3 regions of the Brachybacterium sp. AOP24-D1-21 genome follow, and region 1 is predicted to be linked to each of the others. Evidence: predicted binding sites of a transcription regulator. Region 1 holds the regulator's gene; each other region holds the start of a gene.
The links. Region 1 encodes HrcA, which represses chaperone genes, less so after heat shock. Its sites were predicted from a motif close to TTNGCACTCGNNNNNNNCGAGTGCNAA; they were not measured.
Positions count from the first base shown of each region.

Region 1 (5,398 bases):
GCGGTGCCCTCGGTGCTGGCCACGCTGGATCGCACCCACGACCCCGAGAAGGTCCCGCAGGCAGTGGCCTGGGCCCGCGAGGCCGGGTTGGATGTCAGCCTCGACCTCATCTACGGCACCCCGGGGGAGACCCTCGCCGACGTCGAGACGTCCGTGAAGGCAGCGCTGGCCTGCGGTGTCGACCATATGTCGGCGTACTCGCTGATCATCGAGGGCAACACCGCGATGGCACGGCAGCTGCGCCGCGGTGAGCTCGAAGCCCCCGATCCCGACGACATGGCCGACAAGTACGAGCTGGTCGATGACCTCGCACGCGCCGATGGGCTCTCCTGGTACGAGGTCTCCAATTGGGCCCGCACTGAGCAGCAGCGCTCCCGCCACAACCTCGCCTACTGGCGCGGCACCGACTGGTGGGGGATCGGCCCCGGCGCGCACCGCCACCGAGACGGGCTGCGCTCCTGGAACGTGAAGCACCCCAGCCGCTACGCCCGGATGCTCGCCGCGGGCGAGATGCCGGTGGCGGACTCCGAGCTGGTCGCCGCCGAGGACCGGCTGGTCGAGAGGATCATGCTCGAGCTGCGGATCGCCGACGGGCTCGCCGTCGAGGTGGTCCCCGCAGAGCGTCGGGAGATGCTCGCCGTGCACCGTGATCGTGGCCATCTCGACGCCGATGCCCTTGCCGCCGGACGAGCGGTCCTGACCCGGCAGGGGCGGCTGCTGGCCGATGCCGTCATCCGGGACCTGGTGCCCTGAGACGCTTTCGGGGCAGACTGCGGGAATGACTCCGTCAGCGAAGCCCACCACGGTCGACGAGTACATCGCGGCGTTCGACGGCCCGGCTCGCGCCCGCCTGCACGAGCTGCGGGCGCTGGCTCAGGAGGCCGTGCCCGAGGCGAGCGAGGCCCTCAAGTGGGGCTCTCCCGCGTACCTGCATCCACGGGGCACGATCCTGTTCGTCTGCAGCGCCCACCGTCATCACGCGAACTTCACGGTCACCCCCAGCACTCGGGAGGCCTTCGCGGCGGAGCTCACCGCGTACGAGACCGGCAAGGGGAGCGTCAAGCTGCCCTATACGACGCCGGTGCCCACGGACCTGCTGCGACGGATGATCGCCCACCGCGTCCGCGAGTTCGAGCACGACGGCGTGAACTGGATGTGAGGGCAGCGGAAGAGCCCCCGGGATCGTGGGATCCCGAGGGCTCTCGTGCTCATGGTGCAGTGGACGCCGGGCCGGTCACTTCACCAGGCGGAGGTTGAACGGGTAGGCCCAGTACTCGCCCTGGTTGGCCTTGACCGCGCCGACGATCGAGAACACCAGCTGAAGAAGTGCGGGGAGCCCGACCAGCGGGTACAGGATCGAGCCGACGCCGAGAGTGAAGATGGTCAGGATCGTGATCACGATGGTGAGGGCAACCTGAGCGATGAGCACGGCGATCGCGCCGTTGAGCGCTTCGGTGGCGTGGAAGCGCACGAAGCGATCGCGGTCCTTGTACATCAGGAAGATGATCAGCGGGCCGACCCAGCCGAGGAAGCCCCAGCTGATCACGTGCCCGAGGACCACGGCGAGCTGCGAGAACATCCCCCACATGCGGGAGTCGGAGCGATTCAGCGGCTGACCGCTCAGGGGCCCCTCGTAGACACCCTTGGTGCCGGGAGCCGGCTGGTCCGTCTGCTCCCCGCCCGGCGCCCCACCCGGTGCGCCACCCTGCGCGCGATATGCGCTGTGGCCCGCAGGAGCGGGAGCCGGCGCGGCGAGATGGGGGGCCTGCGCCGCGGGCTCACCGGCGCTCGGCGGCGACGGGACGCGAGAGGCGTCGGGACCGTAGGCGAAGGGGTCGTGCGGATGCAGCGAGGGATCCGAGGTGGGGGCGGCCTGCTCGGCGGGGGTGCCGGGCTCGATGCCGAACGGATCATGCGGATGCGGAGTCTGGCTCATGGTTCCTTCTTCGGGACGGGCCGGCTCTCACGCCGGCGACGGGCTGATGCAGCCAGCCTATAGAGCATCGCCTGCGGCGTCCGCGTGGCGTGCCGCCGTATCGACCGGGGGTTAACCCCCAGTCAGGAGTGGTCCACGGTCACGAAGTCGATGAGCTCCTCGATGCGGCCCGAGAGCGTCGGCTCGACGTCGGCGTAGGAGCGGACGGTCGACAGGATCCGCTTCCAGCCGAGTCCGATATCGGACTTGTCCGCATGGGGCCAGCCGAGCGCGGCGAGGGAGCCGACCTTGATGTCGGTGCCCTTGGGGATGTGCGGCCATGCCGTGAGCCCCACCCGGGCGGGTTTGACCGCCTGCCAGACATCGACGTACGGGTGTCCGACCACCGTGACATTGCCTCGGGCGCCAGGCAGCGCCATGACCTCGGCGGCGATGCGGGACTCCTTCGAACCCTTCACAAGATGATCCACGAGGATCCCGAGCCGGCGCCCGGGAGAAGGTCCGAACTCACGCACGCGCTCGGCGAGGTTGTCCGCGCCCTCGAGCTGTTCGACGACGATGCCCTCGATGCGCAGGTCGTGGCCCCACACCTTCTGCACCAGCTCCGCATCATGGGTGCCCTCGACCCAGATCCGGGAGGCGCGGGCGGTGCGTGCCTTCGCCCCTTCGACGAAGACGGACCCGGAGGCGGAGCGCCGGCGCACGGGTGCGGAGGCAGTCGCGACGGCGCGGGTGAGCACCACGGGCTGTCCATCGATCATGAAGCCGGGGCCCAGTGGGAACGTCCGGCGGACGCCGCGGCCGTCCTCCAGCTCGACCACGAGCTCTCCGGCGATCTTCTCCACGCGGGTCACCGCGCCGGTGAACCCCGTGGAGGCCTCCTCGGCGACCAGGCCCCGCTGAGCGGGGACCTCGCGGGCCACGGGACGGCGACGATGATGGGCGGGCGGACCGGAGGACAGCACGTCGCGGCCGTACCGGTCGGGGAAGTCAGCAGGCACGCGCGACACCGTACACCCGTGGCGAACGCCTCCCCGCGCAGCGCGCCGGGGCGCGTAGGATTGGCACCTGGCATGAGAGAGTGCCAAATGAGAGACCACGACTTTGGACGCACGCAGCGCAGGAGGTGAGCGAGACGGACGCCCGCAAGCTCCAGATCCTCGGCGCGATCGTCGAGGACTACGTCTCCACCCGCGAGCCCGTCGGCTCCAAGTCGCTCCTGGAACGCCACGAGCTCGGGGTCTCCGCTGCGACAGTGCGCAACGACATGTCGCTGCTCGAGGAGGAGGGGCTGATCCATCAGCCGCATACCTCGGCGGGGCGTGTCCCCACCGACAAGGGCTACCGCACCTTCGTCGACCACGTCGCCACCATCAAGCCGCTCTCCGCCCCCGAACGCCGGGCGATCCGTACGCTGCTCGAGGACTCGGGCGATGTCGAGGAGCTGCTGGCTCGGACCGTGCGGGTGCTGGCGCAGCTCACCCAGCAGGTCGCGATGGTGCAGTACCCGGCCCGCAGGCAGGCCCGGATCCGGCATGTCGAACTGGTCAAGGTCGCCGACTCCCTGCTGCTGGTGGTGCTGATCACCGAGTCCGGCCGGGTGGATCAGCGCACCGTGCCTATCAACGCCGGCAAACCTGCCGAGTACTACGCGGTGCTGCGCGACCAGCTCAATCGTGTCGTCGCAGGCCGCGAGGTCACCGACCTCGCCACGCCGCTGGAGGACTTCCTCGAAGCGCTCACGCCCCCGGAGCGACCGGCCGCCGCCGAGGTGTCCGAGGCTCTCGCCGCGCTCGCAGCGACTCGTGCCGAGGGCCGGATCATGATGGCCGGCACCGCGAACATCGCGCGATCGGCTGAGGACTTCGCCCGTGACGTCGAGCCGTTGCTGGACGTGCTCGAGGAGCAGCTGGTGCTGCTGCGCCTGTTCACCGAGATGCACGCCTCGCCGGGCGCCGTCGAGGTGCGCATCGGGACCGAGCTCCAGGACCGGGCGCTGCATCAGGCCGCGGTCGTCGGCGCCGGGTACGGTGTCGGCTCGCATGTCGCGATCCTGGGACCCAGCCGGATGGATTACGTCACCGGCATCTCGACCGTCCAGGCCATCGCCCGTTACGTCTCCCGCTTTCTCGAATAGCCTCGGGCGGGCTCCGCGGGCTCACCCCCGCCCGGCCGCCCATGCCACTCGACGCCCCGTGCCCGCCGCCCGCGGCACCGACTCCCCGGTAAGGACCCCACTGCAGTGAACGACGATTACTACGACCTCCTCGGCGTCTCCCGCGAAGCGACGACTGATGAGATCAAGAAGGCGTACCGCAAGCTCGCCCGCACGCTCCACCCGGACGTCAATCCGGACCCCGAGGCGGCCGAGAAGTTCAAGCGGGTCTCCCAGGCCTACGAGACCCTCTCCCATGCGGACAAGCGCCGGCAGTACGACATGGGTGGCGGCCCGGGCATGGGCGGCTTCCCCGGTGGCGGCGGTGGCGGCTTCGACTTCAACGACATCTTCGACATGTTCGCCGGCGCCTCCGGCATGCGCGGCCGCAACCAGGGCCCCGTGCCCCGCCAGCGACGTGGCGGAGATGTGCTGCGCCGTGTGAAGATCGACCTGCGTGACGTGGTCTTCGGCACCGAGGAGAAGGTCACCTTCCGCACCGCAGTGCTGTGCGAGCGCTGCACCGGTTCCTGCTGCGAGCCCGGCACCAGCCCCACCCGCTGCACCGCCTGCAACGGCTCCGGCCACGTCCAGCGCGTCGCCCAGTCGCTGCTGGGCCAGATGGTCACCATGGCACCCTGCCCCACCTGCGAGGGCCACGGCGATGTGATCGAGAGCCCCTGCACCGGCTGCTCCGGTCATGGCCGCACCGCCTCCGAGCGCACGGTGACCGTGCGGATCCCCTCCGGTGTCGAGAACGGCACTCGGATCCAGCTGCGCGGAGAGGGCGAGACGGGCGAGGCGGGCGGGCCCTCCGGCGACCTCTTCGTCGAGCTGGCCGTCACCGACCACGAGATGTTCGAGCGGTCGGGCGACGACCTGGTCACCACGATCGCGGTCCCCATGACCACCGCCGCGCTCGGCGCCACCATCCCGCTGGATACCTTCGACGGCCCTCAGGATCTCGATGTGCGCCCCGGCTCGCAGCCCGGTGAGGAGATCGTCCTGAAGGGGCTCGGCGTCACCCCGCTGCGCCGCGAACGCCGCGGTGACATCCGCGTGGTGCTCGATGTGGATGTCCCCACCTCGCTCACCGAGGAGGAGCGGGATCTGCTCCAGCAGCTCGCCGCGCTGCGCGGCGACGAGACCACACGCCGCACCAAGGGCCACGGCCCGTTCGCGAAGCTCCGCGAGCGCCTGCGCGACTTCTGAGACCGACGGGAGAGCACCTGATGCCCACCACGCCGCCGAGCTTCCTGATCCTCGACGACACCCTGGCCGCCGTCGTCGCGGGCGATGCCCTGGTA
Region 1 is NZ_JBQSXX010000002.1:768,417-773,814, forward strand. It holds gene hemW (radical SAM family heme chaperone HemW) at 1-753, shown strand, start outside; gene ACT3UF_RS18160 (iron chaperone) at 779-1,159, shown strand; gene ACT3UF_RS18165 (DUF4870 domain-containing protein) at 1,235-1,936, opposite strand; gene ACT3UF_RS18170 (DUF3097 domain-containing protein) at 2,059-2,937, opposite strand; gene hrcA (heat-inducible transcriptional repressor HrcA) at 3,063-4,073, shown strand; gene dnaJ (molecular chaperone DnaJ) at 4,179-5,303, shown strand; gene ACT3UF_RS18185 (16S rRNA (uracil(1498)-N(3))-methyltransferase) at 5,324-5,398, shown strand, end outside.

Region 2 (5,398 bases), on a different contig from region 1:
AGAGATCGCCATGGGGTGCGCGCGGGATCCCCAGATCGCTCTCGAGCTCCGTGTAGATGTTCGTCAGCGACCTCGGCAGCGGGCGCACCTCCCGCTCCACCGCGAAGGAGAGCCCGATCGGATGGCCAGGGGTCGGATACGGATCCTGGCCGACGATCAGCACCCGCACCTCGGCCAGCGGGCGCGTGAAGGCGCGCAGCACCCGATCAGGAGCGGGCAGATAGCCGCGACCGGCGTCCTCCTCGGAACGCAGGAACCCCTCCAGCTCCCGAAGGCGGGGTTCGACGGGCGCGAGCGCCTCAGCCCAGTCGGCGGCGATGTTCTCGGCGAGCGATGTCGACACGGCTCCAGTCTTCCACCGGACCAGTCACCGGCGCCCCGCTGAGCGGCGCGCGTGAGCCGTTCCCCACCCGGGCCGGGTCAGCGGCGCGCCGGACAGGACCGGCGCGTCCCGGCCCTTACCCTGGGGCTATGTCCTCCGATATCGCTCATCGAGCTTCCCGCGCAGCGCTCGCCGCCGCGGGAACCGTCGAGGCTGCGGAGGCTCTGGAGGCTCTGGAGGCTCTGGAGGCTCTGGAGGCTGTGGAGGCTGTGGAGGCCACAGAATCGGAGCAGCAGCTCTCCGCGGGTGAAGAACCGGAGCAGGGCGACGACACTCCCGCCACGATGTCCGATGCGTCACTGCCCGGCCCGCAGGGCGGGCTCAGCGAGCGGGACCGCCGGATCCTCGCCCTCGAAGGTCGCACCTTCCGCTACGTCGGCGCGAAGGAACGGGCGATCCGTGAGCAGATCGGCCTGTCGAAGGTCGCGTACTACGTGCGTCTGAATGCACTTCTGGACGAGCCCGCCGCACTGCGGGCCGCGCCCTCCGTCGTCCACCGACTGCGGGGCCGGCGCACGTCCGAGGATGGCGCCACGGGCGCCGCCGACACCCACCGAGTGGCCTGAGCGGAGTCACCCGCAGGGCGTGTGCTCCGCACCCGGCGCGGGTGGAGCAGGTTTAATGGGGCCGTGGCTGATTCCCAGTATCCGTACCCGCCGGACCGTTTCGACGATGAGGCGGACGCCGTGTCCTTCCACGGCGCCCACCGCGCCGAGCTCCCGTTCTGGCGGGAGAACCTGCTGTACATCATCATCATCGGCGCCGCCGCGGTGCTGCTCGTCGTGCTGCTCTTCTTCATCGGAGGCATGGGCAACAACGGCGATGACCGCGCAGAGGACCCCACCTCCGCCGCGGCCGAGAGCGAAGCCGCCGAGCAGAGCGCCGAGGAGACCGCTGCCGAGGAGGAAGCCGAGCCCGCCCCCGAGCCCGACCTCACCACTCCGGTGCTGGTGGTCAACGCCGGCGGCATCAACGGCCTGGCCGGCACCTGGCGCGACACCCTCGAAGGTGAAGGCTGGGAGGACGTCAGCGTCACCACCTCGGACAACGCCCAGCAGGAGCCGGTGGTCTTCTACCGCGACGAGGGCGACGCGGACACCGCTCAGGCTCTCGCCGAGCGCGCCGGCGCCGGCGAAGCCCGTCAGAGCGACGAGTACGACGCCCGCATCACCCTGGTCGCCGTGGCTGAGCCCGGCGATGCCGGCGGTGACGCCGAGGGCGAAGGCTGACAGAGCTCGCTCTCGACAGCAGGAGGCTCGAGCGGCAGGCGGCGACCCAGGAGGTCGGCGCCTGTCGCTCTCCTGATTCCCGGGCCGTTCCGGAGGGCTCCGCAGCGCGGAGCTCTGACACAGGGCGAAGCGACTGCGACCCGACAGCGACTCGACCGATGTGTCCGCCATGAGCAGAGAGTTAGCACTCTCCGCCTTCGAGTGCTTATGATGATCTGGCACTCGGTGATCGAGAGTGACAGCGCCTCGTGCGCTCGAGCTCGCGCGCACCGGGGGCACGATCGGCAGGCGGTCCACCGCTTCGCCGACCACGAACATTCCGGCCCCGTGAGGGGGTCGCCGCTGTGGGACATGAACACGGCGTCGGCTCTCGTCCGTCGCGGGCACAGGGTCGGGTGGACACCACACCACACGGGAGAGATTCCACAATGGCCAAGCTCATCGCATACGACGAGGAGGCCCGGCGCGGCCTCGAGCGGGGAATGAACCAGCTCGCGAACGCCGTCAAGGTCACCCTCGGCCCCAAGGGCCGCAACGTCGTGCTCGAGAAGTCCTGGGGCGCGCCCACCATCACCAACGACGGCGTGTCGATCGCCAAGGAGATCGAGCTCGACGATCCCTACGAGAAGATCGGCGCGGAGCTGGTGAAGGAGGTCGCCAAGAAGACGGACGACATCGCCGGCGACGGCACCACCACCGCCACCGTCCTCGCACAGGCCCTCGTCAAGGAGGGGCTGCGCAACGTGGCCGCCGGCGCCAACCCGATCGCGCTCAAGCGCGGCATCGACAAGGCCGTGGCAGCCGTCACGGAGACCCTGCTCTCGCAGGCTCACGAGATCGAGACCAAGGAGCAGATCGCCTCCACCGCAGCCATCTCCGCCGCTGACCCGGCCATCGGCGAGCTCATCGCCGAGGCGCTGGACAAGGTCGGCAAGGAAGGCGTGATCACGGTCGAGGAGTCCAACACCATGGGCCTCGAGCTGGAGCTCACCGAGGGCATGCGGTTCGACAAGGGCTACATCTCGCCCTACTTCGTCACCGACGCCGATCGCCAGGAGACGGTCCTCGAGGACCCCTACATCCTGCTGATCTCCTCGAAGATCTCCTCCGTCAAGGATCTGCTGCCGCTGCTGGAGAAGGTCATCCAGTCCGGCAAGCCGCTCGCGATCCTCGCCGAGGATGTCGACGGCGAGGCGCTCGCGGTGCTCGTGGTCAACAAGCTGCGCGGCTCCTTCAAGTCCGTCGCCGTCAAGGCACCGGGCTTCGGCGATCGTCGTAAGGCGATGCTCGAGGACATGGCCATCCTCACCGGTGGCCAGGTCATCTCCGAGGAGGTCGGCCTGAAGCTGGAGACCGCCGGGCTCGAGCTGCTCGGCCAGGCCCGCAAGGTCGTCGTGACCAAGGACGAGACCACCATCGTCGAGGGCTCCGGCGACGCCGAGCGCATCGCCGGTCGCGTGTCCCAGATCCGCACCGAGATCGAGAACTCCGACTCGGACTACGACCGCGAGAAGCTCCAGGAGCGCCTCGCGAAGCTGGCCGGCGGCGTGGCCGTCATCAAGGCCGGCGCCGCCACCGAGGTGGAGCTCAAGGAGCGCAAGCACCGCATCGAGGATGCCGTGCGCAACGCCAAGGCTGCTGTGGATGAGGGCGTCGTCGCCGGTGGCGGCGTCGCGCTGCTGCAGGCCGGTGCCGACACCTTCAGCAAGCTCACCCTCGAGGGTGACGAGGCCACCGGGGCGAACATCGTCAAGGTCGCCATCGAGGCCCCGCTCAAGCAGATCGCGGTCAACGCCGGTCTCGAGGGCGGCGTCGTCGCGGAGAAGGTCAAGCACCTCCCCGTCGGCCAGGGCCTGAACGCCGCGACCGGTGTGTATGAGGATCTGATCGCCGCCGGGATCATCGACCCGGTCAAGGTCACCCGCTCCGCGCTGCAGAACGCGGCGTCGATCGCGGGCCTGTTCCTCACCACCGAGGCCGTCGTGGCCGACAAGCCGGAGCCCAAGGCCCCGGCCGGCGGCGGCGACGACATGGGTGGCATGGGCGGAATGGGCGGCATGATGTGATCTCCTGATCACGCCGCTCCCACCGGAGCACCGCAGTGCCCCGATCCTCTCCGGAGGGTCGGGGCACTGTGCTGTCCGGCCCAGCGGTATCCAGCCCTGCGCTGTCCGGTGGCCCTGCTGCCGCACTCCTCCCCATCCCCGGTGCTCACCCTGGGCCCTTGACCCTGTCTCGAGGGCAATGGCGAGCATCAGCAGTGCCGGGAGGCGGCACGACGCCGCCGACTGCGGGAGCAGGTCGCCCGGGAGCGAGCGGAGCATCTCGAGATGATGCTCGGAGCGAGGCCTCGATGACGAACCCGTGAACGGTCCGGGTGTCTCTGGTCGAGGTCCAGGACTGATCACCTGCTCCGCGCGGCCGCCAGCCACGACGCAGTCGGGCGCGGGGACAATGGAGCCATGACCTACGAGATGCAGGATTCGATCGTCGTCCCCTCCACCCCGGACGAGGTGTACGCGCTGATCAGCGACGTCACGCGGACGGGCGAGTGGAGTCAGCAGTGCCTGCGCTGCGAGTGGGACAGCGAGCAGCGAGGAGTGGGCGCCCGCTTCACGGGGTTCAACCGCACCCCGGAGCGCGAATGGCAGACCACCTCCGAAGTCATCGCGGCCACCCCGGGAGAGCACTTCGCCTTGTCGGTGGGACCCGGCCGTGCCCAGTGGGGGTACCGGCTGCGGCCGGCCGCGGGCGGCGGTACGGAGCTGACCGAGTACACGCTCACCCCGTTACCTTGTTCGTAGCCCCGGACCTCTCCGGGATCGGGGTTGCTGGCCTGTCGGGCCCGGCATGACTATTGCCCCCAGTCGTTCATGATCCGGGGGGTGTTGTCACCGGGTCCCGGTAGGCGTCAGAGGATCGCTGATAGGGACCAGACCAAGTCGCGCGAGGTCATGCCGGCAGGTCGGGCGTAACGTGGATGCCGAGCTCTGGGGCCGCAGGACAAGCCAGCTTCGTTCCTGCCCGCACCAGCCTTGGAGGACCTCATGATCTCCGAACACGACAGTGTTGACGTGTTCATCGGTATCGACGTCGGAAAGTCCGACCATCACGCCGTCGCGATCGACCGCAATGGCAAGAAACTCCTGGACCAGCCTCTCCCGCAGGACGAGGCGAAACTCCGGACCTTGATCAGCAAAGCTGCTGGCCACGGAACGGTCCTCGTCGTCGTGGACCAGCCCGCGACCATCGGCGCTCTGCCCCTGGCCGTCGCTCAGGACATGGGCGTTCTGATCGGCTATCTGCCCGGCCTCGCGATGCGTCGCATTGCCGATCTCCACCCCGGCGAAGCGAAAACTGATGCCCGTGACGCGGCGATCATCGCCGAAGCCGCCCGCACGATGCCTCAGACGCTGCGCTCGATCGCTCTGGCTGATGAGCAGGCCGCTCAGCTGAGCATGCTCTGCGGCTTCGATGATGACCTCGCCGGGCAGGTCACCGCGGCCTCAAACCGGATCCGCGGGCTGCTCACCCAGATCCATCCCGCTCTCGAGCGCGTCATCGGCAGACACCTTGACCATCCCGTCATGGCGGCCCTGCTGGAGAAATACCCCGGCCCGGCCGCTCTGAAAAAGGCTGGTCAGACCCGGGTCGCGACGTTCATGCGGAAGTATGCGCCTCGTGGCGGGAACCCCTGGGCCGCCGAGATCTTCGAGGCCTTAAGCGAGCAGACCGTGGTCGTGGCCGGCACCGACGCGGCCGGGGTCGTGCTGCGCCAGCTCGCGAT
Region 2 is NZ_JBQSXX010000001.1:2,673,346-2,678,743, forward strand. It holds gene ACT3UF_RS11965 (uracil-DNA glycosylase) at 1-343, opposite strand, end outside; gene ACT3UF_RS11970 (DUF3263 domain-containing protein) at 472-948, shown strand; gene ACT3UF_RS11975 (LytR C-terminal domain-containing protein) at 1,012-1,611, shown strand; gene groL (chaperonin GroEL) at 2,040-3,677, shown strand; gene ACT3UF_RS11985 (SRPBCC family protein) at 4,074-4,415, shown strand; gene ACT3UF_RS11990 (IS110 family transposase) at 4,659-5,398, shown strand, end outside.
Region 2: groL (chaperonin GroEL) is a predicted target of HrcA. The motif match lies at 1,827-1,853, and genes of this name have one in related genera.

Region 3 (5,398 bases), on a different contig from region 1:
TCACGCGCCGCGATGACCTGCCCGACCTCGTCCCAGCTGGTCTTCCGCGTACGCCGGAACAGGCTCCGCAGCTCGAAGCCGTCCTCATCGATCTGCAGCCAGGAGGTGATCACCCGCAGCACCGCCACGGTCACCGTCACGGCGATCAGCACCCAGATCAGCAGCGGCAGGGTGAACACGAGATCGTGCATCAGCTCAGGGTGGTTCCAGAGCCTCTGGCCGACGAAGCTGATGATGACCAGGAACTCGAGCACCACCAGGAACACGAAGCCCACCACGAGGGAACCGATCACCACAGAGGCGGGGGGCCCGTAGGTGCGGGTGGGGAGGTCTCCATCCTGCGCCGGGATCGCGACATCCGGTGTACTGATCACCACTTCTCCTCCGACCGTCGCCCTGGTTGTGATTCAGCCCATCTTACGTCCAGGAGACATGGTTCAGACGCGGCTCGCCACACCTCGGACGCGCCGCAGTCCCCGTACCTCACCAGCAACGATGACCCATCCCAACATTCACATGCGGGGGCGGTCGCCGCGATGGAGGTCTTCCGATCTCGGCCGATGTCACGCGGCCCGGCATGCAGAACGGGCCCGGCATGCAGAACGGGCGGGTGGCCCGGGTCTCCCCGGATCACCCGCCCGTTCGGTGCGAGCTGATCAGCTGATCAGTCGATGCTCTGTCGAGCGGTCACTCGTCCTCGTCGTCGCGCTTGTCGATGATGAGGGTTTCGGTGGTCAGCACCATGGCCGCGATCGAGGCGGCGTTCCGCAGGGCGGAGCGCGTGACCTTGACGGGGTCGATGATGCCGGCTGCCACCAGGTCGACGTACTCGCCGGTCGCGGCGTTCAGGCCGGTGCCGAGAGCGGCCTCCCGGACCTTCTCGACCACGACGTAGCCCTCGAGGCCGGCGTTCTCGGCGATCCAGCGCAGCGGCTCGACGACGGCGCGGGCGACGGCGCGCACGCCGACAGCCTCATCGCCCTCGAGGCCGAGGCCGTCCTCAAGGATGGAGGACGCCTGGACGATGGCGCTTCCGCCACCGGAGACGATGCCCTCCTCGATCGCAGCGCGGGTCGCGGAGACCGCGTCCTCGATGCGCATCTTCTTCTCCTTGAGCTCCACCTCGGTGTGAGCCCCGACCTTGATCACGGCGACACCGCCAGCCAGCTTCGCGAGACGCTCCTGGAGCTTCTCACGATCCCAGTCGGAGTCGGTGTTCTCGATCTCGGCGCGGATCTGCGCGACCCGATCGGCGACGGCCTGGTCATCGCCAGCGCCGCCCACGATGGTGGTCGAATCCTTGGTGACGACGATGCGGCCGGCCTGGCCGAGCACCTCGGTGCCGACGGTCTTGAGATCCAGACCGAGGTCAGAGGTGACCACCTGGGCGCCGGTGAGCACCGCGATGTCCTGCAGCATCGCCTTGCGGCGATCGCCGAACGCGGGAGCCTTGACCGCTGCACCCTTGAAGGTGCCACGGATCTTGTTGACGACCAGCGTGGACAGGGCCTCGCCGTCGACGTCCTCCGCGATGATGAACAGCGGCTTGCCACCCTCGACGACCTTCTCCAGCAGCGGCAGGATGTCCGCCACGGCCGAGATCTTGCCCTGGTGCAGCAGCACCTGGGCGTCCTCGAGGACGGTCTCCTGGCGGTCTGCGTCGGTGACGAAGTGCGGGGAGATGTAGCCCTTGTCGAACTGCATGCCCTCGGTGAAGTCGAGCTCCATCGCCGTGGTGGAGGACTCCTCCACGGTGATGACGCCGTCCTTGCCGACCTTGTCGAACGCCTCGGCGAGCAGGTCGCCGATCTCGGTGTCCTGGCTCGAGACGGAGGCGACGGAGGCGATCTGGGCCTTCCCGTCGACCGGCGTGGCGATCTCGCCGAGCTTCTCGGAGAGCGCCTCGACGGCCTTCTCGATGCCGCGCTTCAGCGCTGCCGGGGCAGCGCCGGAGGTGACGTTGCGCAGACCTTCGTGCACGATGGCCTGGGCGAGGACGGTGGCGGTGGTGGTGCCGTCGCCGGCCACGTCGTTGGTCTTGGTCGCGACCTCCTTGGTGAGCTGAGCGCCGAGGTTCTCGTAGGGATCCTCGAGCTCGATCTCACGGGCGATGGTCACGCCGTCGTTCGTGATGGTGGGTGCGCCCCACTTCTTGTCGAGGACGACGTTGCGGCCGCGGGGGCCGAGCGTCACCTTGACGGTGTTGGCGAGCTTGTCGACGCCACGCTCGAGGGCGCGCCGGGCGTCCTCGTTGTAGATAATCTCCTTGGCCATAAAGCTCAGTCCGCTCAGTTCTCGATGATTGCGAGGATGTCGCGGGCGCCGAGGACGAGGAACTCCTCGCCGCCGTACTTCAGCTCGGTGCCGCCGTACTTGGAGAAGACGACCTTGTCGCCGACCTTGACGTCCATCGGGACGCGCTGACCGTTATCGTCGAAGCGGCCGGCGCCGATGGCGACGACCTCGCCCTCCTGGGGCTTCTCCTTCGCGGTGTCCGGGATGACCAGGCCGGAGGCGGTGGTCTGCTCCGCCTCGAGCGGCTTGACGACGACGCGATCCTCGAGGGGCTTGATGGAGACCGACATGCGGCTCACTCCTTCATGAAGAGATGACTCTGCTTGAGTTCTGGGTGGTGGGGATCCGTTCCCGATCGTCGTCGCGGTGCCGACCGGGGGAAGATCCCTCTGCGGCAGTCTCTGGCACTCTCGGCCGTCGACTGCCAACGAGCCCCACTGTAGAACCCTCGCTGGCACTCATGCAAGACGAGTGCTAGAACGATGTCGTCCCGCGGCCCGGTTTCGGCTCTATCCCAGCTTCGGCCGCAGGGTCCTTGCCCGCGCCTCACCCCGGACCGAGCCGGCGATTCCGCCGAGGATCGTGGCCGCCGCAGGCAGGGCCAGCGCCCACACGGCCCACCACCCGACGTCCAGCTTCTCGTTCCGCCATGGGCCGAAGGCGTCCCACGGGAAGGTGTCCTTCGGATCGATCAGGAGTGCCACCAGGAACGGCAGGAAGAACAGCAGGCTGGAGATCACCGAGCCGAAGCGCGCTGCCGTCACCCGAGTCCGGCGAGCGGGCGTGGCGTCGGCGACGGTGCGCATCCCCGGCTGCACCAGTTCGGACTGATCGATCGGGGCGAGCCATCCGGTCCAGTACGACAGCGGCAGGACGGCGATCAGCACCAGCACCGTCGGCCCCGGCCAGAGCGGCGGGAGCTCCGCGGACCGACCGAGGATTCCCGGCAGGTCGACCCCACCGGCTCCGAGGAACCACAGCAGGAGCCAGCCGAGGACCACCAGGCTCAGCGCCCACAGGATCGCCGTGGACCCCATCAGCGCCCGTCGCGCGCCGGGACGCGCATCCCGCTCATCGATCTCTCGGAAGAACGTCGAGTGGGCCCGTCGCCAGCGGCGCTGGTAGTCCTGATGGCGGGCCACCTCCGCGTCCTCGACGGGATCAGGCCGCTCCCCCGGAGGAACCCAGTCTTGCCGGAGCAGCTTGAGCCCCTTGGTGATCGCAGCGGTCAGCACGACCCGGGAGGAGAGCACGCGCAGGGGCAGCAGGCGATCGAGGGTCTCGCGCGGGATCGACCGGATCACTCCGACCAGGCGCCCCATCTCGCCGAGGCCCGGTGCGCGAGGTCTGGTCTCGAGCTCCGAGGCGGCGAAGAGGCCCTCCCCCTCGTGCGTTTCGAGACTCTTCGCCAGGGCCGCATATCCCTCAGCAGCAGCCGTGTCGAGATCGGAACGGGCGAGGACTTCACGCAGCGCCACGATCCAGGAGCGGGCGGCACGATGGTCGATGCCGATCAGCTCGGTGCGGATCCTGAGGGTCCGCAGCCGACCCAGCGTCTCCTCGAGGAGGTCGAGCACGACAGTGCCCGCCTCGCGGGCCCAGCGCACGGCGTGCGGGGCCGGCAGGATGGCACTGAGCTCCTCCTCGGTGAATTCCCGGGACTCGAAGCGGCTCATCGCGTCCTCGAGGCGTTCCAGGTCCCGATCGGTCTCGATGCCTTCGAGGCGCGGGATCACGTATCCGGCCTTCCCGAAGACCTCCCGGGCCTCGTCGAGGGTCGCCTGGACCACGGCGAGCCGGCGCACGCTCGAGCGACGCACTCCCAGGGCGAGGAGCAGCTGTCCGAGCGCCACCCAGAGGAAGGTCTCGTCCAGGAGCGCGCGGACCCAGCGGGGCAGCCGTCCGCCGCCGCCGGGCCCCCGCTCCGAGAGCCGAGCCAGGAACCGCTCCAGCAGCCAGTCGCGCATGGGTGGGGCCCTCTCCTGTCAGCGGGTCATGTCGGCGGGTCGTGTCGGCAGGACGAGCACCAGGTCACACACTTTTTGTGAGGCTGGCAACTTGTGCGGTCGGAGTGAATGCGGAGCCGCCCGGCCGCGCGTTATAACAGAAGTATCGATGACGTCGAGGCACCTGCGATCCAGGGCCCGGCCGATCACCTCACTCCGAACCGAAGGGGACCCCGATCATGACTTTCCTCCGCTCTCTCAGCTCCGCACTGAGCCGACTCTCCGAACGCATGCAGGGACAGGACGTCGAGCGCCACAACGCCGTGCCGAACAACCGCCTCGGCGGGGACTACGCCGCAGTGGCACGCGCTCGCTCCAGCCAGGGCATCAGCCCTCTCGGCATGGGTCGCTGACGCCACCCGAGCATCTTCACGAAGCCCCTGCAGAACTCGTCTGCAGGGGCTTTTTCGTGTCCGGATGCTGGTTCATCCCCGGGGCCGATGCTGACTCCGCTCCCGGGTCAGGTCGGGTCCGTCCGGATGCTCCGCCTCAGCGCCCTGCAGCCTCAGCGCCCTGTAGCCTCAGCGCCCTGCAGCCTCCACGATCTGCGCGACCTGCTCGGGACTGAAGCGGTAGACGGGGACCTCGGCGTCTTCTGCGGTATCCCCCAGGTTCGGGAACACAGAGCTGAACACCCGCGGCGCACCCTGGCCGAGCTCGACCACGCTCGCGCCGGACAGCGCCAGCGCCTTCTCGCTGGCAGCTGCGGTGACGGGGTCCACCACATTGGTGATCCCCGGGGCAACGTGGACCGGGATCCCGGCGATCGCCCCGTTCATCTCGTGGTGGTAGTGGCCGGAGAGCACGATGCGCACGTCCGTCCCCTCGAGCACGGCGGCGAGCTCGTCGAGCCCGTCGAGGTCCAGTCCGCGCAGCAGGGTGGTCGCTCCCACGAGCGGGGGATGATGGATCGCGAGCACCGTCCCGGCGGCGACGGGCTCGGCCAGCACGTCCCGCAGCCACTGGAGCTGTGCCGGCTCGAGGTGTCCGTAGCCGGCCCCGGGGACGCTCGAATCCAGCACCACCACGCGGCCGCCCCCGCCCACCTGCACCACCCGGTCCTGGCGGGAGGCGAGGTGCTGACCGGGGTCGATCTC
Region 3 is NZ_JBQSXX010000001.1:2,780,088-2,785,485, reverse strand. It holds gene ACT3UF_RS12485 (hypothetical protein) at 1-374, opposite strand, end outside; gene groL (chaperonin GroEL) at 688-2,274, opposite strand; gene groES (co-chaperone GroES) at 2,289-2,585, opposite strand; gene ACT3UF_RS12470 (hypothetical protein) at 2,805-4,262, opposite strand; gene ACT3UF_RS12465 (hypothetical protein) at 4,481-4,654, shown strand; gene ACT3UF_RS12460 (metallophosphoesterase family protein) at 4,823-5,398, opposite strand, start outside.
Region 3: groES (co-chaperone GroES) is a predicted target of HrcA. The motif match lies at 2,747-2,773, and genes of this name have one in related genera.